3 regions of the Mesobacillus thioparans genome follow, and region 2 is predicted to be linked to each of the others. Evidence: riboswitches for the same ligand, from Rfam matches in the RefSeq annotation. Region 2 holds a riboswitch; each other region holds the start of a gene.
The links. Region 2 has a riboswitch for thiamine pyrophosphate ahead of ACNAZ4_RS23300 (3-oxoacyl-ACP reductase). Riboswitches for the same ligand answer to the same signal wherever they lie in the genome.
Positions count from the first base shown of each region.

Region 1 (10,424 bases), on a different contig from region 2:
AATCGGTTGTCGAAAAAGTAGAACAAAAATTGAAGCTGCAGGGCGGTACGCTTTCCGCACTTGAGATTGCCCACACTGCAGTCCGGAAATTTGGCACCGTTCAACTTACAGGTGTGTATGGATTGAGGTATAATATGTTCCCGCTTGGCCGCTTTTTCGAACGCAATATCACGATGAAAATGGGACAGGCCCCGGTCATTCATTATATGCCAAAATTATTCGATATGGTGGTGAATGGGGAATTCGACCCTACTGATATCATTACTCACAAAATGCCTCTCGAAGATGCAGCGAAAGGGTATGATATATTTAACGACCGGAAAGATGATTGTATAAAAGTTGTTTTAAAACCATGATGAACATCTCAAAGGCAGCCTGATGAGGGCTGTCTTTTTACATCAGTAAGTTTATCAAGGCGACCTAAATCTTATTTCCTTAAGGATTTACCTGGGCAAGCATTCGCCATTAAGAGTGGTTTTTTTATATAATGAGAGAAACAAAACAGTTAGGAGCTTTCATTGTGGCAAAATTATTTGCTTCTGTTTATGACACTTTAATGGGACCGCTTGAGAAAAGGTGGATAGCCCGTGTAAGAAGGAAAATTGTTTCAGGTCTTGAAGGGGAAATACTTGAGATTGGTTCAGGTACTGGAGCGAATTTCCCTTATTACTCTAAGGGAAATGTAGACAGACTTGTATCAATTGAACCAAATCCGTATATGCTTGATCAAGCAAGAGAACGTGCTGAAGAGAATGGCTTGCAAGTCGAATTCCATAAAGGCATGGCTGAGTCCCTTCCTTTCAGGGACGGAGAGTTCGATACAGTCATCGCGACTCTTGTTTTATGTTCAGTAAAAGATCCCAACCAGGTATTCAATGAAATGAAAAGAGTTTGTAAAAAGGGAGGAAGGATTGTTCTGTTCGAGCATGTAAGGACAGAGTCCAAGTCTCTTGCCGCCCTCCAGGATTTCCTCACTCCTGCATGGAAACGCCTGTGTGATGGCTGTCATCTGAATAGGGATACCGGGCGTTACATGAGAGAGTCAGGAATAGAGATGATAAAAGAAAAGAAATATTTCAAGGGAATCTTCGTTGAATACGAGGGAAAAGTTTGATACAGGCACACCGATAATAACCTACCCATACACTATTACAAATAATTTGGGGAGGTTCGGAATGTATCCTTATTTTGATCACTACAGACAAAATCAAAAATTAATCAGTGACATAACCAAAGCCATTAATGGGGAATACACTGCCACGAAGTGTTATGCCAGGCTAGCGGCAATGGCGCCGAATGAAGTACAGAAACAGCGGATCAACGAAATACTGAAAGATGAAAAAAGGCATCTGCAACAAATTTCTCAGATTTATTCCGCACTAACAGGAAACCAGCCTAAGCTTGAGATGACAGAAGAGTGTGCAAGAACATATGTTGAAGGACTTGAGGCATCTTTTAACGATGAACAAGTGACAACGGATTTCTATCATGAAATTGCCGATGAAGCTGCAGACCCGGTCATTAAAGAAGTCTTCAGACGTGCAGCATATGACGAGCAAAACCACGCGGTGTGGTTCCTTTATTTTTATGGTAAAGAGAAGTAGGAGCTGGAGGAATCCAGTTCCTATTTTTATAGTATTCACTATTTCTACATATTTAATAGAAAAATATGCTGCTTTTTATACTATGATGGGTATATGGGAAATGAATTGCAGAAATGAAAATACTACATAGGGAGGAATTATTATGAAAAATAGTCTCGCAATCATTATTGGTTTTTTAATCTTTGGTTCCTTATTTGTCGGCTGGAAAATCAGTCAGGATCTTAGCCCTGCTGAAACAGCTACAGCACCGCAGCAGTCTGAAGGGACAGCAAGCAGTACAATTGAATTCAATCCGCCAACCTTGGACGATGTGCCGGATGGGCCGCTGGGTGAAAGTATTAAATATGGATATGACTTAATGATGGAAACAAATACAATTGCCGATGAATACGTAGGCAATAACCTATCCTGTGCAAGCTGCCATGCGAACGGCGGCACAGTCAAGGATGAGGCACCTATGATTGGTCTCACTGCTGTCTATCCAGAGTACAGACCCCGTGAAGGAGATGTGTATACACTCGAAGATCGCATTAATGGTTGTATGATCCGCAGCATGAATGGAAAGATGATTCCTGAAGACAGTAAGGAAATGAGAGCGATGATCGCTTATTTGCATTATATGTCTGAAGGTGTACCATCAGGGGCGGAAATCCCCTGGAGAGCTGCAAAAGAGCCGAAACAATTCCCTGTACCAAGTGTAGAGGATGGTGAAAAGGTTTATGCACAATCATGTGCTGCCTGTCATGCAGCAGATGGAGGAGGAACTGGTTCTAACACGGGACCTGCTGTCTGGGGTGAGAATTCCTTCAATGATGGAGCCGGAATGTCGCGGCTGACAAAAATGGCGGGATATGTCCAGAAGAATATGCCTAAGGGACAGGGAGGCACATTGACTGACCAACAGGCAATCGATGTAGCGTCGTACATCCTGTCGCACGAAAGACCTGAGTTCAAAGGACATGAAGGAGACTGGCCAAAGGGCGGCAGACCAGCAGATATCATGAATAAAGAAAAACGGGAGCAAGTCAAAAACGGTACAATTGATTGGGAAGAACTGGTTACAATAAAGAAATAAGGACAAAATCCAACCCAGCGCCTTTAAGAAGGTGCTGGGTTTATTCATAGCTGTCCATTATAAAAATTCAGAGAGCCGAGCAGGAACGAAATATACACGCTGATGAATACGATGCTGACGAGCAAACAGCAAAGCAGCCAGTCTATTTTTGTGATGGTGATGACATGATAAAAATCCCTGTTTTTTTCACCTGTAAAACCTTTTGACTCCATCGCCGTGGCAGTTCTCTCCGCTTTTCTGATTCCGCTTGCCAGCAAAGGTATGGTAAACTCCCTGACTTGCCTGAATTTATCCATGAATGTTCTTGATCTCCCGGCTCCTCGGACACGATGTGCATTTCTGATAATCTCAAACTCTTCTTTTATCAATGGCAGGATTTGATAACCAGCCATGATTGAATAAGCGATTTTAGGCGAAAGCCTGCATTGCTGCATCAAGCTGTGAAGAAAGCTGATTGGATTAGTTGTCAATACAAATAAAAGTGATAGCGATGCAAAACTCAATATCCTCAGTCCCAATGCAAAACTTCGCAATAATCCCTCAGAAGTGATAGAGATGAAATGCCATTGCAAGATTAGAGTGTCTCCAGGGGCAGTTCTTGGAAACAATAGGGATGACCAGACATAGACGATCCCCATAAAAACGAAAGGGGAGAATAGCAGAATCCATCTCTTAAAGCTGACTTTGCCAAATACAAAAGTGACGGTTATCGTTAAAAGAATACTGATCATTGGAGTGACGGGATCAAAAAACACGGATAGGATGACGATGCTGACCAGAATGCTAAAAGCCTTCAAGCTGGGATTCATGTTATTTAGCAAGATAACTACCTTCCGCTAACAACTCCAGTTCTTTGATGAACGGAAGCCTTAGGTTCGCCTGGGCCAAAAGATCTGTCCGTTCCCAGAGCAGATGGGGAGACTCGTAAAATATCATCTTTCCGCCGTCCATCACCAATACTTTATCAGCATGCTGCTCGATGATATCCATATCATGGGTGATCATGATGATACATCCGGTTCCGGGAAGAGACCTTTTAATGAGCTCGATCAGTTCTATCGCTGTATTGGCATCCTGGCCAAATGTCGGTTCGTCAAGGATCATCACTTCCTGTCCGTTGACCAGCATCGTTGCTACACTCAATCTCCGCTTTTGTCCCTGGCTTAATGAAAAGGGGTGGCTGTGTTCAAGGAAAACAAAAAACTGCATCCAGCGTGTTGGATGCAGTCGAATGCTATCGCTTTAAAAAAATGGAACGATGAGCTTCTCCCGCACTTCCTCACGCTGGTATTATCCAGATCGAGTAATAAGGGTCAGAACAAAGTTCCTCTCAGCAAAAAGCTCCCCTAGTGCAAAAAATCTATGCAGTTGTTGTTTCCAAAATCATCTTAAAGTAAATGTTCAGAATTGTAAATGGTTAATTTCGAATCATTTTGAATCATGAGGAAAAGCTTTTCTAAGGCGGTATCCATCCAAAGTCCCCATTTCGCTGTTCAGAAGCAATTCCATCTCCTCCAGTGCGCTTTTAGTGACAACAGGGTCGTTCATCCCCCAATTAACTGTATAAACGAAATAATAATCCTTGATTTTGCGAAACACAACAACAGAGTTCGGGAAGATATCAAAATATGCTTTGATATTATATCTTTTTGTATACGACCATCTTGTCAGTTTCATAGTCTATCTCCATTTTTTTATCCTAGTCCTATTTGTAGTGAATGTTAAATGTATTTATTTATAAGATACCCCTGGCAGATGGGGCAGAAACGGATTCTTGGAACTACATGGTGTCTAAAACAGGAGGTATATGCTAAAATAGAGGGCGTTGCATTATAAGTAGCGACATATATCTACATAATATCAGATTGCTAGCAGATGGATAGATAGGTATTTTTTGAGTCATAAGAATTTGGAGGGAAGCCAGCTCTATGAATGAAGCCCAGAGGATTCAATTGAACGTCAGGGTCTCCAGGGAAACCTCGGACAAACTTGATGAAATTGTAGAATACTATCAAGAAAATACAAAAATCGGCAGAATCTACAAAGGTGATGTTTTGACAGATATCATCGAAAAATCATATGAAATCATGCTCAAACAAAAGAGGCTGAATAGATAAAAAAAGTATGACAAATTGTCAATAAGTAAATGTGGCAAAATAATGAACAAAACAGTTGCGCTAATCAATAATTAGTCGTATTATTTAAATAATCTGAATAATAAACGATAAGGTGGTTATTGGTTATGATGCGTATGGCAATTGCAGGTGTAGCCGGCTTTGTCCTTGTGTTCATTGAATCATATATTGTCATGGTCCTTAAACAGTATGAAGCGATTGACTTTGGAGGGATTGCCCCATTTGTCAGTGTCTGGACAATGAATTTCTTCCTTGTTTTCTCAATCTTGACTCATATTAAATTTTGGTATGAAGACCGTGAAGCTCAGCGGGAAGAAGAAGCTGCAGAAAGAGACAGATTCATCAATTAAAAAGGGTGTATTACACTCCCATCGAAATGCAACCTTCAGTGAGAAAACAGCGATTTATAAAGACGGAGAAAGGCAGACTTGCCTTTCTCTTTTTTTATTATTTTTCTCCTTCTTCAAAACGGTCACGTTCTGCATCTTCAGCGGCAATCCTTAATTCCTGGAAAAAAAGCTGGTCATTGCAAACCATGCTGTGCTCAAGTTCATTTCCGGATTCCATTTTATTCAGGTTATCACGTTCTTTTTCCATTTGTCAGTTCCTCCTTAGTTCATTCTTCTCCATGTTTACTTTCCCTTATCAGCAAAAATCATGCAGATATAGCTTCATTTTCAAAGTATTTTCCCGGTAATGATATTTATGCGGAAATTTTCATTTTCTATTACAGGATGAGGAAGACTACCACAAAAGGAGCAAAGGAGTGAGGACCAATGGAAGCAGTTTATTATTTTGATGATCACCAGCAATACCTTAAAATTAAGTTCTTGTCTGCCTCTAAAGAATCATCATGGCTGGCTTGCGTTTTCGATGATAATTGGAGTGATATCATTAGCAGCGCTTTATCCACATCGGAAAGGATGTCAGCGGCAATCGAATTTGCCAAAGAAACTTTCGGCATACATGGCAGGCTATCTATAGTGGAAAAATTCCCTATTACTCATTCTCTTAGTGAGGCAGTGGAGCTGTCGTTATTCCATTTGCAGGCATTGCTCTATTCATCAGCAATCATAGTAACAGATGATTGCGAAGCATTGAATACTTTCGGATTTACAAGAGAAACCACGGCAGATGGATCCCCTGTCTATGTCATGGCCTTTGATGATGCAGAACAGGATTCATGCAGATTTTTATAAGAGCCGTCATGACCACGCATATTTACGATAACGAAAGTCTTTTCTTCAGGAAAAGGCTTTTTTGTGTGCAAGAACAACGTTCAACGCGAAAAACTTCCCTATAAAAAATCTGGAAATGGTTAATGTTTATTGCTAATAGGGTAGGGAAAAAAGGAGTGATTCATATACAGAAAGGAAGATGAGGCTTTGTCTGGCAAAATTAACGTAATAATCAATGGTGCCGAAGTGACGGCTGACGAAAATCAAACAATCCTTCAATACCTTTCGAACAGCTCGATCGAAGTTCCAAATGTATGCTTCCATCCAAGTCTGGGACCAATCGAGACATGTGATACTTGTATCGTAGAAGTGAATGGAGAAATGGTCAGATCTTGTTCGACTGTCCTTAATGACGGGGATGTCATCGACACAGTCGCGCCCGATGTCAAGAAGGCACAGACCATGGCTATGGATAAAATCCTTTATAACCATGAACTCTATTGTACAGTCTGTGATTATAACAATGGGGGCTGTGAGATACATAACACAGTCAAAGAAATGAAAATCAATCATCAGAGCATCCCATTTGACCACAAACCTTATGAGAAGGATGAATCCAATCCTTTTTATCGGTATGATCCTGACCAGTGCATTTTATGCGGAAGATGTGTTGAAGCCTGCCAGGAATGTCCAGGTGACCGAAACCCTGAGAATTGACTGGGAGCGCGACCGACCGAGGGTCATATGGGACAACGACGTCGCAATCAATGAATCATCCTGTGTATCATGCGGACATTGTTCCACTGTTTGTCCATGTAATGCCATGATGGAAAAAGGAATGGAAGGCGAAGCAGGGTTCCTGACAGGAATTGCAAAAGAAACACTCCGTCCAATGATTGAAATCACCAAGGGAGTCGAAACGGGATATGGTTCGATTCTTGCCATTTCAGATATGGAATCGGCGATGCGTGATTCAAGAATCAAGAAAACGAAGACGGTTTGCACCTATTGTGGAGTGGGCTGCAGCTTCGATGTATGGACTAAGGGACGCGAGATTCTAAAGGTTGAGCCACAGGTGGAAGCACCTGCTAATGGTATTTCCACTTGTATAAAAGGTAAATTCGGCTGGGATTTTGTCAATAGTGAAGAACGCCTGACAAAGCCGCTCATCCGTGAAGGCGACAGTTTCAGGGAGGCTGAGTGGGATGAAGCACTGAACCTGATGGCAAAGAAATTCACGGAAATCAAGAATGAGTATGGTCCGGATTCCCTCGGCTTCATTACATCATCCAAATGTACCAATGAGGAATCGTATTTAATGCAAAAGCTGGCAAGGTCAGTGATCGGCACAAACAATGTCGATAATTGCTCGAGATATTGCCAAACCCCTGCTACAGTGGGATTGTTCAGGACGGTAGGCCATGGAGGGGATGCGGGGTCCATCAAGGATATCGCGATGGCTGATTTAGTGCTCATCATCGGATCGAATACAGCCGAGGCTCACCCAGTTCTGGCAACAAGGGTAAAACGTGCCCAAAAACTTAATGGTCAAAAACTGATTGTGGCTGATCTTCGTGAGCATGAGATGGCAGACCGTGCGGACATGTTCGTAAGGCCTAAAGCAGGAAGCGACCTGGTCTGGATTTCAGCAGTAACCAAATATATCATCGACCAGGGATGGGCAGATGAAGAATTTATTAATAATAAAGTTAATGGACTTTCAGAGTATGTTGATAGCCTGGAAGGATTCACTCTGGAATATGCAGAAAAAACAACAGGCCTATCTAAAGAAACCTTGATTGAGATAGCGACCAGGATCCATGAAGCAAAAAGTGTTTGTGCTTTATGGGCAATGGGAGTCACTCAGCATCTTGGCGGAAGCGACACTAGTACAGCAATTTCAAACTTGTTGCTGATTACAGGCAATTACGGTCGCCCTGGCACCGGTGCTTACCCACTGCGCGGTCACAATAATGTGCAGGGAGCAGGAGATTTTGGCAGCGCACCTGACTCTTTGCCAGGGTATCAGAAGGTATACGATGACGCAGCGCGGCAGAAGTTCGAACAAGCATGGGGCACGAAGCTCCCGGCAGAGCCAGGCATCAATAATCATGACATGGTTGAGGGGATGCACGATGGAACGCTTAAAGCCCTTTACGTTAAGGGCGAAGAGATGGGACTTGTGGACTCTAACATCAACCACGTTCAAGCGGGTTATGAAAAGCTTGATTTCTTTGTTGTACAGGATGTGTTCTTCTCCAGGACTGCACAGTTCGCTGACATCGTACTGCCAGCAAGCCCTAGTTTTGAAAAAGAAGGCACGTTTACGAATACAGAGCGCAGGATTCAGCGCTTATACCAGGTGTTTGATCCAGCAGGTGATTCCAAGCCGGACTGGCAGATTCTGATTGAAGTGGCAAACCGCCTTGGAGCAGGATGGACCTATGAGCACCCAAGTGAAATTATGGCGGAGGCGGCAAGTCTTATGCCGATCTACTCTGGCGTCAGCTATGAACGCCTGGAAGGTTACAACAGCCTTCAATGGCCGGTTCAGCCTGATGGCACTGACAGTCCCGTCCTGTATTTGGATGGTTTCCCGTTCCCAGATGGAAAAGCACGCCTTCATCCGGTAAAATGGTCCATTCCGGTACAGTTTGGCGAAGAATATGACATCCATGTCAACAATGGCCGTTTACTGGAGCATTTCCACGAAGGCAACCTGACTTATAAATCTGAAGGGATAACTTCCAAAACCCCTGGCACTTTCCTTGAGGTTTCTCCAGAGCTTGCCGAAGACAGAGGCTTGAAGGATGGAACACTGGTCAGGTTAACCTCTCCATATGGCAATTTAAAGGTCAGATGTGTGGTCACTGACAGAGTTCAAGGCAAGGAAGTCTATCTTCCTATGAATGACCAGGGCGATGCAGCTATCAACCTTTTGACAAGCAGCTATGCAGACAAGGATACGGACACTCCTGCATATAAGGAGACGAAAGCGAAGTTGGAAATCCTGCAATCGGACGGAGCCAATCCTTTGCCGCGGACCAATTTCCGTTACGGAAATCCTCAGCCGCAAATTGGTGTCCAGGTACAAAAGAAATGGGCACGTCCGGATTATGTCTTCCCTGGAGATCTTGTGAAAAAGGAGGGGACCCAGCATGGCTAAAGCAATCACCAATATACAACGGATCGAGCTGACAGAGGAACAAAAAAGAAAAATGGATCTTGAAGAAATTGAGACGGCATTGCTTGATAATAAAGATTCGATTTTACAGTCATTAGACATCATCAAACATATGAATGATCGCGGCGTTCTCTCGCTTCTTGACGGCTTGTTCAGCGAGGGAGACAAGATCCTGAACGTCCTCGTTAAAGCAGCGGATAAGCCTGAGGCTACCAATACTTTGAAAAACCTATTGCTCATGGTGGGAGTTCTTGGAACCATCAATGTCCAGCAGCTCGAGCCGCTTTTGTTAAAATTGAATTCCGGTATTGCCAGAGTGGCCGAATACCGGGAAAGCGATGATGACAAGCTCGGATACTTTGACATTGTCCGTTCTCTGAAGGATCCGGAAATCAACCGTGCATTGTCATTGCTCTTTGAATTCCTTAAAGGCATGGGTGAAAAGACTGAAGGCCTGGAAAGGACGACACAGCTTCCAGAAAACCAAGATCTCCATCAGAGCCAGGATGGCAGGATGGAGGATCGATAAAAAGATGCAGGGGGCATTCTGATATGCCCCCTGCTTTTTCAGGTTTGATTTTTAGTTAATAGGTTAAAAGTATATGACTGTAAGGCAAACCCATAAAGAGAGGATGGCTGTTGTGAAACCAGTCGAAGTCAAACGTGAAATCCTACGTTTCGGTAATGGCCAGGCCGAAAAATTGGAAGACAGCATTGTAACAGAGTACACTGTCACAGTGAAAGTGAATGGAGAAGAACTTGTCACGATGGTCTGCACGCCGGATTATATTGAAGAAATGGTCATAGGGTATCTTGCTTCGGAAGGGATCATCAAAAAATATACGGATATAGAAGATTTATGGATTCAGGAGAAAGAGGGATTCGTCCATGTGAAAACCTCGAAATCCAACTCCATTTATAAGAATCTGCAGGGCAAACGTTATTTAACATCATGCTGCGGAGCGAGCAGGTCTGGATTTTTATTCGCGACAGATGCACTGACAGCTAAAAAACTTCACACGGTGGAGACAGAGCTCGAGGTTGAAGACTGCTTCAGGCTGATGGAAGAGATGCAGGAATCCGCAGAACTATTTCAAAATACTGGAGGAGTCCATAATGCGTCTCTTTGCAGTTTGTTCGGTCCTGTCGTATCACGAATGGATATAGGCCGCCACAATGCCCTCGATAAAATTTATGGGCACTGCCTGAAGAATGATATCTCGATTCACGATAAAGTGATTGTTTTCA
Region 1 is NZ_CBCSFH010000011.1:52,648-63,071, reverse strand. It holds gene ACNAZ4_RS17100 (zinc-dependent alcohol dehydrogenase) at 1-356, shown strand, start outside; gene ACNAZ4_RS17095 (class I SAM-dependent methyltransferase) at 521-1,114, shown strand; gene ACNAZ4_RS17090 (ferritin-like domain-containing protein) at 1,176-1,604, shown strand; gene ACNAZ4_RS17085 (c-type cytochrome) at 1,747-2,679, shown strand; gene ACNAZ4_RS17080 (energy-coupling factor transporter transmembrane component T family protein) at 2,724-3,500, opposite strand; gene ACNAZ4_RS17075 (ATP-binding cassette domain-containing protein) at 3,490-3,888, opposite strand; TPP riboswitch at 3,939-4,037, opposite strand; gene ACNAZ4_RS17070 (hypothetical protein) at 4,108-4,356, opposite strand; gene ACNAZ4_RS17065 (hypothetical protein) at 4,608-4,796, shown strand; gene ACNAZ4_RS17060 (hypothetical protein) at 4,922-5,164, shown strand; gene ACNAZ4_RS17055 (hypothetical protein) at 5,262-5,411, opposite strand; gene ACNAZ4_RS17050 (hypothetical protein) at 5,591-6,013, shown strand; partial or broken gene fdhF (formate dehydrogenase subunit alpha) at 6,200-9,158, shown strand; gene ACNAZ4_RS17040 (helical membrane plugin domain-containing protein) at 9,151-9,705, shown strand; gene fdhD (formate dehydrogenase accessory sulfurtransferase FdhD) at 9,818-10,424, shown strand, end outside.
Region 1: linked by a shared signal. The riboswitch ahead of ACNAZ4_RS17075 (ATP-binding cassette domain-containing protein) and the one ahead of ACNAZ4_RS23300 (3-oxoacyl-ACP reductase) in region 2 are both predicted to bind thiamine pyrophosphate.

Region 2 (10,424 bases):
TCGAAAGTGATTTCTCAGGATTCTTGACTTCACCAGCGGTAATCCCGATCATCTCGATTCCCAGGTAAGCAAACATGACCATTTGCAATGATAAAAGAACACCTTTAATCCCGTTCGGAAATAAGCCGCCGTTCTCCCATAAGTTCTGGATCCCTGTTGGAATTCCGCCATTGCCGATTCCCCATATGATCATGCCGGCCCCTGAAACAATCATCGCCAAAATCGTGACAATCTTAATCAGCGCAAACCAAAATTCAAGTTCCCCATATGCTTTCACGGCCAGGAAATTGACTGATGCCATGATCACCAGGGCAGCGAGCGCCCAAATCCAGCGTGGTGTTTCCGGAAACCAGTATTCCATGTATATGCCGACTGCAGTGATTTCTGCCATGCCTGTTACAATCCATAGAAACCAATAATTCCAGCCAGTGATGTATCCTGCCAGCGGTCCCAGGTAATCCCTCGCATACTTGCTGAATGATCCGGAAACCGGCTTTTCAATGGCCATTTCCCCAAGCGCTCTCATAATGAAAAACATAATCATTCCACTGAAAGCGTAACCCAGCAAGATTCCTGGACCCGCTAATTTGATGGCAGTTGCTGAGCCGAGAAACAATCCGACCCCAATCGCTGCCCCTAAAGACATCAGGGTAATATGCCTCTGCTCCAACCCCCGCTGTAGTTCATTTCCTGTTGATTTTTTCATGGTGAAATTCCTCGTTTCTAATCCCAATTGTATTCCTCGTATAATAATCTTCTCGACTGCCGCCAAATCATCTTGGTTGTTAAAAACCCAAGATATTGGCATCATAACCTACTTCTTATAAACATATAAAAACAAACTTAAACCTTTTTTATTAGAAAATTACTATTCTTTAAAAATTTACTTTTGTCATTTTACCATGAAAAGCGCTCATAAAAAATATGTAAATTTTCTTAAAATGAAAAAAAACCTTTTCGACCATGAGATAGTCCAAAAGGCAGACGCGCGAATGATATTTATGAAAAACTAGTAAAACATCCGTCTTCTTTGTTTGGTGGCTGGCTGGTACTTCCGCATTGGACCGTACGCCAGCACTTCTTTTAAATAGTAATCTCCGTCAGGATTCTGTTGCTTCAAAAGTTCTGTCAAATATGTAATATCATCCATCGCCCTGTGGGTCTGGTGATTCGAGATGTTGTGCGCCTGCAGCAGCGTCAGCAGCTTGCTGTTCGGGAAACCATGGTTTTTCCATTTCACATTCTTCATCGTGCAATACCACTGCATCTCATTGACTTCCGGATACATCCGCAATAAGAAGCTTCGGTCGAAGGAAGCATTATGCGCAAAGATCGCATCGGTGCGATTGAAGTATTCCATGATTTTTTCATCGTAAAATGTCTTGCCGCGCACCATGTCGTAATGAATCCCATGGATCCGGTATGCCCTGTCATAATTTCTTTGCGCTGTTGTCGACAGCGGCTCCCTTAGATAAGAATCTTCATCAACTATATCAATAATTTCCCCTGTTTCTTCATGAAAAGAAAACAGCTTCAAAGCCAATTCTATGATTTCATCCGAATCCGGACCCAATCCCGTCGTCTCCACATCCACTACCAATCCAAGCTTGTTCTCTTTGCTCAAAATTGTCACCCTTTTCAGCTGGTATATATGATTCTATTTATCATCATATAGCAGGAGTACTTTCATTTCCAGCTAAAGGCAGTGGGAAGCAATCATTTCCAGACTACATTCTGTTGTTCATCTCCAATCTATTCGCAGCGTTCTTCATGAAAATTTTCAGAAGCGTGAAGCCGATTGCTGCACCAGCAAGTGAACTCGCGAAAAATGCCGGTACCATTCCAAACAAGGCTGCTTCTTTACCCAGGAACAATGCAGCAATCGGATAGCTGGCAATCGCACCAATGATGCCGGTGCCAACTATTTCCCCTGCGAATGCAAAGCCCACTTTCGCCGTTTTTTTGTACAAATAGGCAGCCAGAAGAGCGCCGATCATGCTGCCAGGAAACGCGAAGACTGATCCAGTGCCCATTAAATTCCTGAGCAAAGAAATCCCAAATGCCTGGGCAACAGCATAGTATGGACCAAGCAGCACGGCTGACAATACATTGATAAAATGTTGCATCGGAAATACCTTGACGATTCCGAGCGGGATAAACAACATATGGCTCGTCAATGTACCGATCGCCATCATCATCGCAGCGAGGGTAATCTTTTGTGTATGTCTCATTTTTTACCTCCTTCGATTTTTTCTCTTAATCCGGCCGCTGCTGCCCTTACATCCTCGGCATGGCTGATCGCTGTGATCACAGAAACACCGTCAGCACCGGCATTCGTTACAATGTCTGCATTATCGGCATTGATTCCGCCGATCCCGACCATGGGTATGCCGAAGTCTTTCAACTTCTCAATCATGGCCGTTCCCTGGACCTCTTTTGCATCCTCCTTTGTTGCCGTTGGAAAAATTGGGCCAACCCCAAAGTAATCTGCCCCTGCACGAATTGCTTTTTCAGCTTCTTCCCGACTGTGAACGGAAACTCCTAGAACCTTATCTCCGATTTTTTCACGAACCTGGAGTGCCTCCTCATCCTCCTGGCCGATATGGACTCCATCCGCATCAAGCTCAAGTGCCAATTCAATATGATCATTCACAATGAATGGAATGCCATTTTCCCGGCAAACATTTCGCAGCCTCTTGCCAAGCTCCAGCCTTTCCGAATCACAAAGACACCCCTCTCCTTTTTCACGGTATTGAAAAATCGTGATCCCTCCGAGAATCGCTTCTTCAAGCACTTCGACTGGTTCCTTAAGACAATTTGTGCTGCCGGCGATAAAATACACCTTCAGCAAGCTCCTCATTTTTCCAGGACTGATTCTTGCCATGCGATGACCCCGCTTTCCCTTTTCAAATTATAGGCCCAATGGTTAGTAGGTCCATGTCCGCACCCGATATTCAGCGGGTTCGCAATAGCAGCCTGAATGAAATCTTTTGCCACAGAAACCGCTTCATGGACCGAAGACCCTTTCGCAAGCTTTGCTGTGATGGCAGCGGAAAATGTACAGCCTGTACCGTGGGTGTTCTCCGTCATAATTCTTGGAGTGGAAAAGTACGAGTATTCTATTCCATCAAACAGGACATCAACAGATTCGTTTGTTTCCTCATCATGCCCGCCTTTAATCACTACATTTTTCGCTCCAAGGATATGTATTCGTTTTGCCGCTTCCTTTTTCTCATCCATGCTTTTTATAGACATGCCAGTCAGCACTTCGGCTTCGGGAATATTCGGGGTAATGATGAGGCAGAGCGGGAGCAAATGTTTTTTCAGGGCCGATACAGCCTCCTGCTGGAGTAATGAAGCCCCTCCTTTTGCGATCATGACCGGATCGACAACGACCTTTTCCCAGCCAAACTGCTTTATTTTTTCCGAGACCGCTTGGATGATTTCCGTGTTAAAAAGCATTCCCGTTTTCAATGCGTCCGTTCCAATGTCCTCACCGACAGATTGAACCTGATTGGCTACCGCCACTGCGTCCATTGGAAAAACTCCCTGGACACCAAGTGTATTTTGCGCGGTAACAGCAGTCAGTGCCGATGTGCCAAATACCTTTAGTTCCTGAAATGTTTTCAGGTCTGCCTGGATTCCAGCTCCGCCGCCGCTGTCCGAGCCTGCGATTGTCAATGCTCTATTCATATCAAATTTACCTCCTTCTGCTCGAAAGTACTTTTTCTATTAATCTCCTCTTCATTGACAAGGTATAGCTGGTTCAAAAATTCAGCCTGGAAACTCCCTGGCCCACTATCAACACTTTTTTCTGCAGCGATTTCTGCTGCCACTCCATAGGTGGTGACTGCAGCCGCTGCTGCCTTGAGTAAATCCTTTTCAACAGCAGCAAAAGCGCCAATCACTGAAGTAAGCAGGCAGCCAGTCCCCGTTACTTTGGTCAAAATCGGATGCCCATTATGGATAATGAAAGCTGAGCTTCCATCCGTTATAATGTCGTCTTTGCCTGTCACGGCAACTATGGAATTGAGCCTTTTAGCAACTGATACGGCAAGAGTGAAAACATCCCTTCTTGATTCCCCAGCATCAACTCCCCGGATGTCCCAGCTTTCTCCCGCTACATTGGCAATTTCCGCAGCATTTCCCCTGATGACCGCAATCTCCAGTTCTTCCATCAGCCTTCTTGCCGTTTCCGTCCGATAAGCAGTCGCCCCTGCACCGACCGGATCAAGAATGACTGGTACTCCCTGCTCATTTGCCGCTTTGCCGGCAATCAACATCGACTGTACGACTTCAGGCTGCAACGTTCCAATATTCAGTACAAGGCTACCCGCCATGCCTGCCATTTCGGCAACTTCTTCATGTGCATAGGCCATAACCGGAGATGCTCCCAACGCCAGCAAAGCATTGGCAGTAAAATTGGTTACCACAACATTGGTAATGTTATGGACGAGCGGATTCTCCCTGCGGACCTTTTCTAGCAAACCAGCAATCTCTCTTTTATCCATTCCAATTCCTCCTTCATCCTCATGCCGCCGTCTACGACCAGAATTCCTTTTATTTAGTCCATCACCAGACCGCCATCTACGACCAGATTTTGTCCGTTAACCGCGCGTGCCCATGGAGAGGCAAAGAACAAGATCGAGTCTGCAACTTCTGCCGGGTCTGTCACTTTACGAAGCGGTGTTGACGATTCGATGAGCTGGAATACTTCCTCCGAAGTAGCAGAGCTAGCATCCGTCATTTTGAGCAATCCGCCAGAAACCATATTGACAGTTACGCCGTACTTGCCAAGATCATTAGCCATATTCCTTGTGAATCCCAGCAAAGCTGCCTTGCTTGTTGTATAGTCATGATAGGCGACAACCGGGTTCTGGAACAGGTTCGTGCCAATGTTGACGATTCTCCCAAATTTCACTTCTTTCATATCCGGCAGTCCCGACTGGATGGTATTCAATGCACCGCGAACCGCTCCTTCAAGCTGCTGGTGATAATCTTCCCACCCAACTGCGAATGCATCCTTATTCGCGATAGGGTCAAACTTGAAATTGACAAGAGCATTATTCACGATGGTCGTAATCGGTGCCCCGAAATGTTCTTTTGCCAACCTGAATATGCTTTGGACCTGTGCTGGATCTCGTACATCCGCTCTGAGTGCAAGGGCATTTTCGCCAATGGTTTCTGTCAGAACCTTTGCCTTTTCTTCATTCTTAAAATAGTTGATGACAACTTTTGCACCTTCCCTCGCAAAAGCTTTGACCGTTTCTGCACCAAGTCCACGGCTTCCTCCGGTTACTAAAACAATTTGATCTTTTAATTCCATTTGTTTAAACCTCCTTAAAATATAAAAAAGCCAGATCCAAATAATGGACCTGGCTTAAAAGCATAGTAAGAAAACTTTCTCTCACACTACTTTCCTACGCTGGTATTACCCAGATCAGGTCCGAAGGGTTAAAAGACTTAGCGTCTTCCTCTCAGCCCGCAGCAGGGCACCCCTAGTAGTTCATCGAATATTCAGTTGTCTTTATCCTAGCCTTAACTCTTATATATGTAAAGAGTAAAGTTCATATTCTGCGATTTTTCAATTCTTCCCGGATTCCTTTTAACAGTTCGAGCTGCTGGTCCTGCTTATCAATTATTCTGGCAGTCATTTTCTGCAAGGTGATCGTAATCGACCAGAGTGACAGCATCAAAACAATGACGACGCCAAGATCAATCATCTTTCTTTTTCCCTTCGGTTAAGTCGTCATATGGTGTGTAGTTGTTGCTCGGCAATTTACCGGAACGGATCACCTTGAAAATCAAATAAAACACGACAAACAGTACAATGAACGTGAAAACATATCCCATACTGTCCAGCCTCCTTTACTTTATTATACAATAATCCCGATACAAAAAATGGAATTTTCATTCTTTTTAAAATGGTGTTCGGGACAATCTGTGCTAATATGAAAATATACATAGTAATGGGAGATGAAAGCAATGAAAAACGAGATAATCGAGAGGTTCACATCTTATGTGAAAGTAGACACGCAGTCTAATGAAAACAGTGAAACTACTCCATCGACAGAAGGCCAGTTCACCCTTGCCAATATGCTTGTCGAGGAGTTGAAGACAATCGGCATGGAGGAAGTCACAATCGACGAGAATGGTTATGTGATGGCGACACTTCCCGCCAATACCGATAAGGACGTACCAACAATCGGCTTCCTTGCCCACGTTGATACAGCCACTGATTTTACCGGCAAAAATGTCAATCCGCAGGTTGTCGAAAACTTCGATGGCAGCCAGATCATCCTGAATAAGGAGCAGAATATCATCCTGTCGCCAGCTGATTTTCCTGAACTGCCTCAGTACAAAGGCCACACATTGATTACAACAGATGGTACGACTCTTCTCGGTGCCGACAACAAGGCCGGAATCGCTGAGATCATGACAGCGATGGCTTATTTGATCAACCACCCTGAAATCAATCATGGAAAAATCCGTGTCGCTTTCACTCCTGATGAGGAAATCGGCAGAGGACCACATAAATTCGATGTTGAGGCATTCAATGCAAAATTCGCTTATACAGTGGATGGCGGACCGCTTGGCGAGCTGGAATATGAAAGCTTCAACGCAGCAAGTGCAAAAGTGACTTTTAAAGGAAAGAATGTCCACCCCGGAACAGCAAAAGGCAAAATGGTGAACTCCGCCAAAATCGCGATGGAATTCAATAGCAAGCTTCCTGCCGGAGAAGCACCTGAGCACACAGAAGGATATGAAGGCTTCTTCCACCTTAGCTCGATTAATGGGGATGTCGAGGAGACGACGCTGAGCTATATCATCCGTGACTTTGACCGTGAAAGGTTCCAGGCACGCAAGGACTTGATGCAGAAAATCACCAATGAGCTGAAGCTTACTTACGGAGAAACCCGCGTTCAACTTGAAATGAATGATCAGTACTACAATATGAAGGATAAAATCGAACCGGTAAAGGAAATCGTCGACATCGTCTATGAAGCGATGGAAAACCTCGGCATCAAGCCAATCGTCAAACCAATCCGCGGCGGTACTGATGGTTCGCAGCTGAGCTATATGGGACTGCCGACTCCGAATATTTTTACCGGCGGCGAGAACTTCCACGGCAGGTTCGAATATATCTCTGTGGATAATATGGTGAAATCTGTTGAGACAATCTTAGAAATCGCGAAACTACTTGAAGCGAAAGCGTAAGAAATTACACCAAGAAGCCAGATTCCCGAACCAATAGGAATCTGGCTTTTTTGCATGGGCGACATAACCCGAAATCAGCCTCAGGTCCCATCCGAATATAAAGCCGTGGTGCATTGGGAAAAGGAATGTTTTGCCTTAATCTGAATATAGAATGAAACGGAGAGGTGTTTTTTAATGAAGCGTATTTTAGTAATTTTCCTGGTGATCACCGGGGCTTATATCTGTTGGAATTATATGTTTGACGGAGACGCACTTAACTTTTCAAGAGCGGAAGACTCAGCGAAGGTGACCAATGATACGGAAAAAATCACGATCGATGTTTCCAGTGTCGAAACGAAGATTGTGCCAGAGGCACGTGATGATGTGCGTGCTGAATTGGATGGTAAAGGCTCGGTAAAAGTGAAGCAGCAAGGCGATGAAATACAGGTAAGTGTTAAGCGGAAAGGCTTTTTCTGGTTCAATTGGTTTGGGATGGATCAAACTTCACTTACCGTCTATATCCCCGATGATTATGAAAAAGATATGGACATCGAGCTCGGTTCCGGAAAAATTGCTTTCAAAGGGAAATCAGCACAACAGCCGATGAAACTGAGAAACCTGGCAATCGATGTTGGTTCAGGCAGCCTCACCCTGGAAAATTTCGATGTTGAGAATCTTGAGCATCAGAGTTCATCTGGTGAGGTTAACATGGAATCGATTGATGCTGCTACCGGTTCATTTGATGTCAGTTCAGGCAGTGTCCAAATCAAAAATTATTCCGGCAAGCTCGCGGGTGATGTATCATCGGGGGAGCTGGAAATCCAGATGAACCAGTTGACGGATGATGTTAGCCTGAACGTCAGCTCCGGCTATATTGAATTGGATTTGCCTGATGACTCCGATTTTACTCTGAATGGAAAAATAAGTAGCGGAGACATCACGTCCGATTTTCCGCTTGAAAATAAAGAGGAATCTGACAACCGACTCCGCGGCAAGCATGGCAACGGGAAATTTGAAATCAACGCTGATGTATCAAGCGGGAATATTAAAATAAATTAATCATTGGCGAACTGGAAAAAAATCGTTCATAATTACCAGTTCGCCAATAAAAAATGCCTACTCTGCCAATATCAAGATTGGTATTGGTTTTCCCACCTCGTTTTTTTCAAGTTTTTCCTTATATATTTTCAAAACTGACATTAAGAACTATTTTTTTAAATAAAAGGGGCAATATAATCAAAAATACCTATCTTTCAAGGAGTATCATGGAAAACATTTTGACTACCAGTTTGAGAACCCTTTTAGGCTTTGGTGTATTATTCCTTCTTACTCGTGTACTTGGCAAAAAGCAGCTCAGCCAGATGACCTTTTTTACTTATATAACCGGAATTGCTCTGGGAAATATAGCCGGTGATATGGTTGTACATAGAGACATTAAACTAATTAATGGGGTTACCGGTTTGACGCTCTGGGCTTTCTTAACGCTTACCATCGAATACATCGCTCTTAAATCTCCTAAGGCAAGAATTCTGCTGGACGGAGAACCGACCATTATTATCAAACAGGGAAAAATAAATGAAAAAGCGATGAAGTCCAATAAGCTAAATATGGATGACCTCACTATGCTGCTAAGAATTAAAAATGTTTTCTCAATAAAAGAAGTCGATTACGCAATCCTTGAACCAAATGGACAAATCAGCGTGTTAAAGAAAGTGGAATATGAAAATGTTATTAATAAAAATACTGGTATTCCCATTACACCACGAAAATTCTTACCTTCGGAACTGGTCGTCGATGGCCGTATCGTTAAAAAGAATCTTACTGAATTAAGCTTGAGTGAAGACTGGCTGGCAAATGAATTAAAAAAGAAAGGAATCAATCGATTTGAGGAAGTATTTTATGCTGAGCTCCAAAGTGATGGAAAAGTAGTTGCAGAAAAACGCTCTAAGTAACCTTCCCATCAAGTGCTGGGGGGGTATTTCTTTTGTTAGTCAGCATAAGCTCATACTCTTTTACTTTATTTCTCTTTCTATTAAAATGAGTTCAGATATTATATTAACTTTTCAAGGGGAGCAGTTATGTTTGAATTACTCATCACGATGCTCGAGCGTCTTGGCATCATTGTGACAATTGCCTTCATTTTAACAAGGTTCCGCTTTTTCCGGGGCTTGATTTACCATGATTCACTAAACCGCCGGCAGCAGTATTTAGCGATTGTCTTCTTCGGTTTTTTCGGGATCATCGGTACCTATTCAGGCATGAGCTTCTCTACTGATAATCTGCAGTTCAATCCATGGGCTGCGGATCTTGCGTCAGATGAGGCGATTGCCAATTCGCGTGTCATCGGTATTGTCATCGCCGGCTTGCTTGGCGGCTACAAGGTTGGGATCGGCGCAGGGCTCATTGCAGGGCTCCATCGTTTCACGCTTGGCGGCTTTACTGCTCTTGCCTGCGGACTTGCGGCAATCGTCGCCGGCGTCATTTCCGGCCGTTTTCAAAAAAAGAGAAACAATATCAATCTGAGGACAGCCTTCATGGTCGGAGCTATTGCCGAAACGGTGCAAATGATGATCATCCTTTTGATCGCGAAGCCGTACCATCAGGCGCAGACTCTCGTTGAAATCATCGGTATCCCCATGATACTGGCGAACGGGCTCGGCTCTGCCCTATTTTTGATGGTCATTAAAAATGTCGTTTCTGAAGAAGAAAAAACAGGGGCGATGCTTGCCCAGAAAACGCTGCGGATTGCCGACCAGACACTCGCATATTTGCGCAAAGGCATCAATTCGGATTCCGCCCGGGCAGTCTGTGAGATTTTACATAAGGAAGTCCAGACAAGTGCGGTTGCGATGACAAATAAGACGGAAATTCTCTCCCATATCGGCCTGGCGGATGACCATCACCGTTCAACCAGCCCGATCCAGACGCAGATCACCCGGGATGTACTAAAAAGCGGCAAGCTGGTCATCGCGAATGATGAGACGATCCACTGCCGGGAAGAGAGCTGCCCGCTTGGCGCCGCGGTGATTGCCCCTTTGAAGCTGCGTGATGAAACGATTGGCACTCTTAAGTTTTATTTCAAATCGGAAAAAGAAATCACCAATGTCGTCATTGAATTGATTTCCGGACTTAGCAACCTGCTTAGCAACCAGCTCGAAAGCGCAGAAGCTGAAAAAGCATATCAGCTTGCCAAGGAGGCAGAAGTAAAGGCGCTACAGGCCCAAATC
Region 2 is NZ_CBCSFH010000025.1:854-11,277, forward strand. It holds gene ACNAZ4_RS23270 (amino acid permease) at 1-706, opposite strand, end outside; gene ACNAZ4_RS23275 (exonuclease domain-containing protein) at 1,010-1,624, opposite strand; gene thiW (energy coupling factor transporter S component ThiW) at 1,728-2,231, opposite strand; gene thiE (thiamine phosphate synthase) at 2,228-2,884, opposite strand; gene thiD (bifunctional hydroxymethylpyrimidine kinase/phosphomethylpyrimidine kinase) at 2,857-3,693, opposite strand; gene thiM (hydroxyethylthiazole kinase) at 3,690-4,511, opposite strand; gene ACNAZ4_RS23300 (3-oxoacyl-ACP reductase) at 4,565-5,326, opposite strand; TPP riboswitch at 5,401-5,510, opposite strand; gene ACNAZ4_RS23305 (hypothetical protein) at 5,568-5,723, opposite strand; gene ACNAZ4_RS23310 (hypothetical protein) at 5,716-5,853, opposite strand; gene pepT (peptidase T) at 5,986-7,218, shown strand; gene liaG (LiaG family protein) at 7,393-8,256, shown strand; gene ACNAZ4_RS23325 (YetF domain-containing protein) at 8,463-9,149, shown strand; gene ACNAZ4_RS23330 (LytS/YhcK type 5TM receptor domain-containing protein) at 9,276-10,424, shown strand, end outside.

Region 3 (10,424 bases), on a different contig from region 2:
TGATCCCTTCATTCTTCAAGGCCGAAATCTTGCTGGCGACCTCCCCATTGGCATCGTATATGACAGTGGACTGGGCCATGTCGTCATTCAATGCGCTGATGTCAGCACCCTCTGAATACACATGGAAAAAACTCAGGAATGCAAGTACTGCTGTTGAAACAGACAACACAAGTACCTGGGTCATATGTAACCTTTTCCAGCCTCTTAATAAATTTGTTACCATTGAATTTTTGCTCACTGAGCACCCCAACCTTTTAAAAAATAGTTTAGAAATATGACACTTTCTTTTACCCATTTTTCAAAAGGATTAACACAAATTGGCTAATTACAAGGAAAAAAGACTTGATTCGCCAATGTTTAGATATACCTTCGACTTCACTATCCTGACAGCAGGGCTTCGTAACTGACTATCCATATGGATAAAAACAAACAAAAGACCAATCGACAAATGATCGATTGGCCTTTTCATTGATTCTGGATTTCATCTTCGATTGTCTGCTCCTGATAGGCAGCAGCCTTGTCCTTTTCGCGGACAAGGTTTTCCATATACATATAAACGATTTGCTTTGTTTTATCATCTGCTTGTATGACATCAAGGTGCTGCAGGCATTTCCGAATCGTCGGATGCATTCCCTTTTGAGAGTCCATTCCCATACAGGCCACTCCTTATCTTTTGATTGAAAGATTTATAACAAAATTCGCCTGTCTTTGATGAAATATGAGGGTATGCTGGATGATTTTATAGCGTTAATTATTTTTAAAAAAGGGTAATGAACTGTAATTGATAAATTCAAATCCTGGAGGTAGATGAATATGGCTGGAATAAAAAACGTGGTTCTCGCTTACGATGATTCTGATGGGGCACGAAAGGCCCTCCAACTGACTAAGGATTTTATTAGAAACCTGGAAGGTGTCAAACTGTATGTCGGACATGTATATGAAGAAAAAGTAAGAAATGAGCTGGTCGACTCGACTGACCGCCCTATCGAACCGCTTCCGATTAACAGCTTTCCCGCAGACGGGGTCCAGGTGCCGCCTTTGGCAACAGAACAAGGTGCTTTCGGGAAATCTGAGCACGCAATCATAACCCATAGCGCGGAAACAGCCTTCAATAACGCAAAGGCTGAGCTGGAGGTCCTCAATACTGACACTGACTTTTCAATCCTTGAGGGAAGCCCGGCGGAGGGCATATTGGAATTCGCAAAGGATGTCGATGCAGATCTGATCATCATCGGACAGTCAGGGAATGAAGGCATCAAGCGGAAGCTCCTCGGAGGCGTCAGCCAAAAAGTTGCCAATAACGCTCATTGCCATGTGCTTATCGCGAAATAACGAAAAACAGCCGGGTACATGTGCCCGGCTGTTTTCCATTATTCGTTCATCGCTTCAACTGCAAGTTCCTCTAAGCGCTCCCTCGTTTCAGTTTCTTCGAAGCTGCTGAAAATCCTAAAATCATCCTCATCGAGAATCCTGTAATGCTGGCTCAGGATATTTTGCTGCATGACAAAGCCGCCATCCCTGGCGACTTCCCGCCACCAGACTTTTCCTCCCAAAGTCTTTTCCTTTCGGTAATCCGTACCTTCATGTGCAATCGTTTCAAGGACCTCAAGTGGTTCATTGCCGAACAAAAATCGGATGGTCTCCGTTTCCCTGAACAAAGCACAGATTGTCACGACTGTTGACCAACCGGCTTGTGCCCTGCCTTTTTCAATTTGGACAAGTGTTTTTTTCGAGATTCCGATGATGTCAGCCATCTTATCCTGTGTATAGCCAACTTCCGCCCTCAGAACCCTCACTTTTTCCGAAACCCTGTTTATGATTTCATCTCTGGTCATCCGCTTCATCCCTTTTTAGTTCTATTAGTGTAATTTTACACTTGTTTGTTCGAAATTCAAAATACTTTTTACTTTTTAATTCTGAAATGATAGAAAAGCCTCATGATTTATTTCCGGATGAAAAAAATAGGGTCCAGAATGTATCGATTCTGAACCCCCTGTTTATTATTTGATTTGTTTTTTCTGGCTAATGCTGCAGCTGCTTGAACAGGAGCTTTGGAGGGAGCAGGCAGCACATTTTCCTTCTTTGGATTTCTTGATGAATCGGTAGAAGGCCCAGCCGGCATATCCGAAAATAGCCCCGCCGATTATAATATTGGCAATCATGTATCCTTCCTCCTTCCAGCTTTAGCTAAATCCCATCAGCAGTCCGCCCTGGTAGATGGCCAGCGACAAAAGATATGCGATGGCCAGGGCATAGCCGATTGAAAAAGCGGTCCAGCGTTTTGAGCCAGTTTCTTTGTAAATCGTCGCTGTCGTCGCGAGGCATGGAATATACAGCAGGATGAACACCATGAAGCTATAGGCAGCAAGCGGCGTATAATGGACAGCCAGCAATCCCTGGAGACTCGCTTCATCTGGGACGAAATAGATAATATTCATGGTAGAAATAATCGCTTCTTTCGCCAGGAAACCGGTGAACAGTGAAGCACTTGCCTGCCAGGTTCCGAATCCTATAGGAGCGAATAGAGGCGCAAAGAATCCTCCCAGAAGCGCCAGATAGCTTTCATCCATGCTGACATTCACGCCTTCCGGACCTGCATAGGCGAGCAGCCAGATGAGGACAGAGCCTGCAAAGATGAAGGTACCCGCTTTTTTCACGAATCCTTTCCCTTTATCCCAGGTGCTTCTCCAAAGCGCTTTTGCTTGCGGCATTCTGTAGGGAGGCAGTTCAATGACGAAGACGGAGGTTTCCCCTTTTAATAGTGTCTTTGAAAAAACCTTGGCCAGAATAAGCGCGACCACCACACCGAGGACATACAAACTCAGAACGACTGCAGCCTTATGCCCTGTGAAAAATGCACCGACAAACAAAGCATAGACAGGAAGCCTTGCTGAGCATGACATCAGCGGCGTCAGCAGAATCGTCATCAATCTCTCTTTTGGTGTCTCAATGGTCCTTGCTGCCATGATGCCTGGCACATTGCAGCCAAACCCGATCATCATCGGAATGAATGCCTTGCCGTTGAGGCCGACAGATTCCATCAACCTGTCCATAACCAGCGCTACACGCGCCATATATCCAGAGTCCTCAAGCAGCGAAATGAAAAAGAACAAAATGAAGATTTGCGGTACAAAGACCAGGACTCCGCCTACCCCTGCAACAATTCCATCAAGCACGAGGTCTTTTATGAATGAAGATGCCCCCGCCCAGGTCAGTGCTGCCGTAATCCCAGCTGTCACAGGTCCGGACAGGAATGTATCCAATACATCTGACAGCGGGAAGCCGAGCCAGTCGAAGGTAAGCATGAACATGAGATACATCATGACAAGAAAGATTGGAATCCCAAGGAACTTGTTCGTCACCACCATATCAACCTTCTCAGTCAACGGTATTTTTCCATTGTCCGGTTTAGTTGTGGCAGCAGATACAATTTTATCGATCGCTTCACTTCTTTTGCGGTGGATCACCTGTTCAAGTGCCTGTTTGTTGCCTGACTGCTGCTGCTCTGTATCAGCGACAGAGGCGACAAGTGATTCAATTTCATCCAATGGCAAATAGCCAGTCAGGTAGTTTTTAACATAAGGATTTCCTTCAAACAGCTGAAGGGCTAGCCAGCGAACAGGATGCCGAGTCCTTCCATTCAACTTCTTCCCAAGCTGAAGGATGCCCTCTTCTATCGCTTTTCCATAATACACAAGGTTAGGCTTGCCAGAACCCTTGACTTCTCCTGTCACAAGCTTAGCAAGTTCGTTACAGCCCTTGCCTGATCTTGCCACGACAGGAGCAACATGTACTCCCAATGATTCTGACAACCTATCAATATCAATTTGGATGCCCCTGTTTTTTGCCACGTCCAGCATATTCAATCCGACTGTAATTGGTGCGCCGTATTCCAGCAGCTGCAATGTCAGGTGCAAGTTCCGCCTTAATTGAGACGCATCCAGGATATTCAACAGTTTCTCGAATGATTCCTCCAGGAAGAAATTCGTTACCACCCCTTCATCCTTAGACAATGGATTGAGGGTATACACTCCAGGTAAATCAATCAGCTGGTCTTTTCCGTTCTTGAAAAGGCCAACTTTCTTTTCGACCGTTACTCCGCTCCAGTTGCCAACATATTCATATGAACCTGTTAAGTTATTGAATAATGAAGTTTTACCGGTATTCGGATTGCCGATAAGCGCAATGTTCATCATACTCGCTCCACTTCGATCCGTAAGGCTTCCTTGCGGCGGATACCGATGCATTGGCCGCATGATTCCACCATGACCGGGCCCCCAAAAGGAAGAATGCATTTTATGCACACTTCTGATCCTTCAGCAATCCCGAAATCAAGCAATCTTCTTCTGACAAATTTGTCAGTTCCAGCAATATTCATGATCCGGCCTTTTTCACCAGTCTTTAAATTTCCCAGCATAGCCATCACCTTTTTTTTTAGTTTCTTAGATTCATTTTACCAGAATATCATTGATATTGGTTTACTAATTGAGAATGATTATCTTTATTTAAACAGTTTATCATCTCTTTCACTGTGACATAAATCACAAAAAGCCGTTTTCGCAGAGGTAAATTCAGCAAACTCCATAGAATTGACAATTTTTCTCGATTAAAGATCCAACCTCATTATATACCATATATGGTATAATTGAGGTATTAAAAAGAGAGCTGAACATTGCCAGCTCTCCTGGGTATCACATTTTATTGCTTGCAAGAGTTGATTTGACCATCCTCGACGGAGCATAGCCGATGACAAGAACGATGATAATTGCACTTAAAATCATGCTTGGAATCATATAGGTTCCGTTATAGATGAGTGAATATAGCCAAGCCGGCTGTCCTTCTGGAGCCCATACTCCGAAAAAGACCCATCCGGAAAAGAAATGAGCGATAAAGCGAAGCAGGCTTCCAATGAATGTACCCGCTATGATCAAGCCAATCCATTTCTTCTTATTTCCATTCTTGATGCTCTCTTGGATCTGTTTTGCAAAAATACCGGCAACTCCTAATACAGTGAAGGCCACCAAATAATCGATGATCCCCTGGACAGGATGGAATATTTGCGAGAAGCCGAGGATGAATTGCAATAGTCCCAGCAGCAAACCGGTGATTGCCCCACCTTTGATTCCCCAGCGGAATGCCATCAGGAATACCGGCACCATCGCGATGGATACCGAACCTCCTTGCGGCCAGATTCTCGAAAATAAAAATCCCGAGAATAAATCCAGCAAATAAGCCAGTGCGGAAAATACGGCAATTTCCACTAAAAAGAGAGTTTGTTTTTGTTTCATGTTTTGTTCCTCCTTCTTTTCAGAATGAGGTCCGTTTCTAACACGCCTTTTCTGCTTCAGAAACAAAAAAAGCAATCAGGGGATCGATATAGGATTCCCATGATTGCTTTCCTATCGCATCCACATTCCTTCGCTAGCATTAACTAACAGGTTCAAAGGGTAAGAACTCGGCCGCTCACTCTCAGCTGCACTTTGGCAGCTCCCCTTGTGGTTATTATTTAGTTTCTACACTATGAATATACTACTTCTTCGCAGTAATCACAAGTCAAACATTCTGACCCCCTTTCCATGTCGAAGAAGAATAGACAAATTTCACCTGAAATATCGGTCTTTTGTCACGTTTTTGACTATTCGACGCTTTTCTGCGGATGTTCTTATTTTTCGACAAAGGGATTTCTCTCTTCACCTCGAATCTTTAATACCGAAAAGAAAAACTGGGGGACTTAATAAAATGCTGCCAATTACGGATAACCGTTTGCTTAGCTTCCTGACTAGTGAAAGGGAACAACTCATTGCCGACTGGACTGTTGAAATCATCGTCTCGGAAGATGATCCATATAAAGAAAAAATAACCAAGAATGCTGAGAAAATGTATGGAATCATTCTCTCTGTCTTCTCCAAGACAAATGAAGATTTGGAAGAGCATCTCCAAAAACTCGCTTTCATGGTAGGAGAGGAACGCGTACGGGCTGACATCAATATTGGCGATTTTGTCTACAATGTCAATTCAGGGCGCTCCGTACTCTACAAGCATCTGCACAAATTGAATATGGAGTGGGATGAGATGCAGGAGTCCATCAACCGGATCAATTACTGTTTCGACACCTTCCTGTATTACGCTGTATCCTATTACAATGAACAGAAAAACAAGATCATCGAAGAAAAAAACCAATTCATCGATTCGACACATAAGGACCGGCTGACATTGCTCGGCCAGATGACATCAAGTTTTATCCATGAATTTCGCAATCCCCTGACTTCCATCCAGGGATTTATCCAGTTATTGAGATCCGAGCATGAAGATATGAAGTATCTTGATATCATATCCAGCGAGCTTGACCAACTCAATTTCCGGATTTCACAATTTCTGCTTCTTTCTAAAAAAGAACTCATTGGAAAGGAAAAATCTCTTTTCTCATTGAACCGAATGATTGATGAGGTCCTAAATTTCCTGTATCCCAGCATCCTCGATACCAATGTACGGATTGTCAAGGAAGTAGTCGATGATATGGACTTATATGGATATGCAGATGAAATCAGACAAGTACTGATCAATATCATTTTTAATGCGATTGATGTACTTAGCCAGTACCGCGATGACCCTAAAATTGAAATAAAGGGATTTTTCGTAAATGATACCCATATAAAAATCGAAATTTCCAATAATGGACCGGTCATTCCCGACCAGCTGCTGAAAACGATTTTCGAGCCTTTCGTGACGACGAAAACACTCGGAACTGGCCTGGGATTGTTTGTCTGCCGTGAAATAATCGAGAAGCATAAAGGAATTCTCGCCTGTTCTTCAGAGCCGGATAAAACCTCTTTCATTATGCTTTTGCCATTGATAAAATCAGAAAACTAAGCACACAAAAGACCCTGCCGGCAGCGGCAGGGTCTTTCATTCATTCAGTATATTCAATTGATCGGCTGTCCGCCGGACTGGTCACTTGTCTTTTATCGGCCTTTACGGCATGTGTTTTTTCAGATTCAGAGACAATGAGTGCACATGCTGCGTCACCTGTGATATTCACTGCTGTACGAGCCATATCAAGGAGGCGGTCGATTCCAAGGATCAGTCCGATGCCTTCGACTGGCAACCCTACTGATTGGAGAACCATAGCCAGCATGATCAAGCCTACACCTGGAACACCTGCCGTACCAATGCTGGCCAGAACCGCCGTCAAGACGACTGTCAGAAGCTCTGCCATTGTAAGGTCAGCTCCATAAACCTGTGCAATAAAGACGGTTGCTACACCTTGCATGATTGCCGTTCCGTCCATATTGATCGTCGCTCCCAGCGGCTGGACAAAGCTTGAAACAGATTCGGGCACACGAAGATTCTTCTGTGCAGTCTCCATTGATACAGGAAGCGTTGCGTTACTGCTTGAAGTACTGAAGGCAACGCCCATCGCCGGGGAGAATTGCTTGAAGAACCAGAATGGATTCTTCTTGCCAAGGAAATATACACCAGAGCCATAAGTAATGAGTGCATGTACAACAAGAGCAAGAACAACAACCAGCATGTATACACCCATCGCCTTCATGGCGTCGATTCCCTGGCTCCCGATTGCGGTCGCTATCAAACCAAACGTTCCGTATGGAGCGAACTTCATCACCAGTCCTACTAAATACATCATGATCTCATTGCCCTGTTCAATAAGGTTCAGGATCCCTTTTGTCCTCTCACCCAGGGCAGTCAAGGCGATTCCAATGAATATCGCAAAAACAATGACTTGCAGCATATTGCCTGTTGTCAGTGCTTCGAACGGGTTCGATGGAATAAGATTTAAGAAGGTATCACTTACCGGCGGTGCTTCTTCGGCCTTGAATTTAGCTCCGCTCGTATCGAAATTCCCCATCAATCCTGGCTTGATAAGGAAAGACAGAGCTAAACCAATTGAAATCGCAATTGCGGTAGTCCCTAAAAAGAAAACTACTGTTTTCAAGCCGATCCTGCCAAGCTTCTTCGGATCACCCAGCCCCGCTGTCCCAAGAATGATTGAAAACAGGACAATAGGGACAACAAGCATGCTGATTAAGTTTATGAATATTTTGCCCAGCGGCGTGAATAAGAATTTATCTAAAACAGTGAATAATTCAGGTGAAAAGATGTTAAGGATCAGCCCGGTCATGGCACCCAGTCCAAGACCTATCAATATCTTTGTTGTCAGCTTCATATTTTTCCTCCCAGTAATAAAAAGTAAAAAAAGAATGTAAAGTTTTATTCCCTCTTTCTTTCTCAATAAACCAGGAGCCAACAATTCCCATTGCTGGTTCTTAGAGGAGGTATTACATGTTTTCTTTAAAAGCCGATCCTGAATTAAGCCTGCATCTGTTTGATACACGGGTAGCCGGGGAACTGTTTTGGCTGCTGGATTCAAACCGGAGCTACCTGCGGAAATGGATGCCATGGGTTGATGGAATCCATTCTCCCGGTCAAATATCCACTGTGATTCAAATGTGGGAGAAAAGTTCTCGGGAAGGAAGCAGTTTTCATTTTGGGATACGTTACAGAGGGGTACTGGCAGGAAGTATCAGCCTTCATGCTATTGACTGGAACAACTCCCAGGCAAGCATCGGCTATTATATAGCGGAAAATTGGCAAGGCAGGGGAATCACGGTAAGGACCGTGAAGGCAATGATTGATCACGCTTTTTATGGGCATCGACTGAACAGAATTGAAATAAGATGCGGGAAGGACAATCATAGAAGCAGGGCAATCCCTGTTAAGCTTGGTTTTACCCAGGAAGGAGTCATTCGTGACGGAGAATACTTGAATGGAAATTTTCATGACCTGGTTGTATATGGACTTTTGGCCAGGGAGTGGAAAAACCGGTAGTTAATTTCTCTGATTGCCCAGTGTCTTCGGGACAGGTGCTATAAAAAAAACTGGCACAGAACTGGTGATGGACTCCGTTTATTGCTGGCAGGACACTTACTGGATAGGCAGACTGATGGTGAAGGTTGTCCCTTTTGAACTCGATTCAACACGCATCTTTCCATTATGCTCTTCAATGATTTTATGGCAGATCATCAGGCCGAGACCATTCCCGTTTTCCTTCGTCGTAAAAAATGGTTTTCCGATCTTATCAAGATCTTCCTCGGGAATTCCTTTTCCGGTGTCAGCGACCACAATGTCCAAAATTTCCTTTGATTTTGAAATCCCGACAGTGATCTGTCCAGGCAGCTCCATCGCATCAATCGCATTCATAAGCAAATTAATCAGCACCTGCTTGATTTTGTTCCCATCGCAAAGAAACATTCCATCCTCAAGTGTTGATTTCCTGGTAATTTCGACACACTTCTTCGCTGCTTCTGCCATCAGGAGCGTGATGGCATGATCAGCCAAATCATTCATATCGAAGGGTTTGAAATCTGATTTGTGCGGTTTCGCCATCAGCATTAGCTCTTTTGAGACAGCTTCAATGCGTTTGATTTCTTCTTCCATGATTGCTAAGTAGCCGTGATTCAATTCCTGACCGGCTTGCATAAGCTGGATGAAACCCTTAAGACTTGTCAAAGGATTCTTAATTTCATGCGCGATTCCGGCTGCAAGCTGGCCTACAACATTCAATTTCTCATATTCTAGGATGAAATGTTCCGCTTTGATTTTTGCGGAAACATCACTTGTTACGCAAATAAACTCAAAAGGTTCATACGTTTCGGGATGGCGTGTGACGGAAATTTGGGAAGTCACCCAGATGTATATTCCATCTTTACGCTTTAAACGGTATGTCAGGCTGCATACCTCCTCCCCATCAGGCATGGCGATATTGGCAATCCTTTTATAATCTTCCGCATGGACGAATAAGGTGTACAGTCTTCCGACTAATTCATCCGGGGCATAGCCAAGCATCGATTGAACGGCAGGTGTGACATACTTAATGAGACCATCAGGCGTTCTTTTGCAGATAAAATCGGCCGATGGTTCCACCCATATTTGGTCATTCCTATTCCCATGCATATGCAGCTTGCTTTCCAGACTGGATAAAAGATTACTCATGTCCACCCTCCTTTCATTAATCTTACTGAATATTTAAATAAGTTTCAAATCAAATTTGTAAAACATAATATAAAAAGGAATAATATTACATTGGGAAATTTTTCTACACTTTATAAATCCATTAAATTGTTAAAATCTGAATTTTCCAATATAATTGAACATAAACTTCATACATTATGCTTCAGTTTCATACATTATTATCAATCACATTAATGTTCCCCGGACTTAATCTGAATATGGTATAATTAAATTTAAATCGAAAAGCTGAGGTGGTATGATGGGGCAAACTATCGTATCAAGAATGTAACAGCTGCCGAGCGGGCGGAACAGCATAACAGGAGATAGGCCCTGGCTGATCCAGCCGCACGGAAATGGGCCGTTGCAGAATCTTGAAAAAAATCATTTAAACAATT
Region 3 is NZ_CBCSFH010000001.1:795,481-805,904, forward strand. It holds gene ACNAZ4_RS04010 (transglycosylase domain-containing protein) at 1-223, opposite strand, end outside; gene ACNAZ4_RS04015 (hypothetical protein) at 466-654, opposite strand; gene ACNAZ4_RS04020 (universal stress protein) at 814-1,332, shown strand; gene ACNAZ4_RS04025 (helix-turn-helix transcriptional regulator) at 1,371-1,835, opposite strand; gene ACNAZ4_RS04030 (FeoB-associated Cys-rich membrane protein) at 2,001-2,162, opposite strand; gene feoB (ferrous iron transport protein B) at 2,184-4,193, opposite strand; gene ACNAZ4_RS04040 (FeoA family protein) at 4,193-4,417, opposite strand; gene thiT (energy-coupled thiamine transporter ThiT) at 4,692-5,288, opposite strand; TPP riboswitch at 5,397-5,504, opposite strand; gene ACNAZ4_RS04050 (histidine kinase N-terminal domain-containing protein) at 5,740-6,870, shown strand; gene ACNAZ4_RS04055 (dicarboxylate/amino acid:cation symporter) at 6,911-8,185, opposite strand; gene ACNAZ4_RS04060 (GNAT family N-acetyltransferase) at 8,302-8,847, shown strand; gene ACNAZ4_RS04065 (ATP-binding protein) at 8,944-10,011, opposite strand.
Region 3: linked by a shared signal. The riboswitch ahead of thiT (energy-coupled thiamine transporter ThiT) and the one ahead of ACNAZ4_RS23300 (3-oxoacyl-ACP reductase) in region 2 are both predicted to bind thiamine pyrophosphate.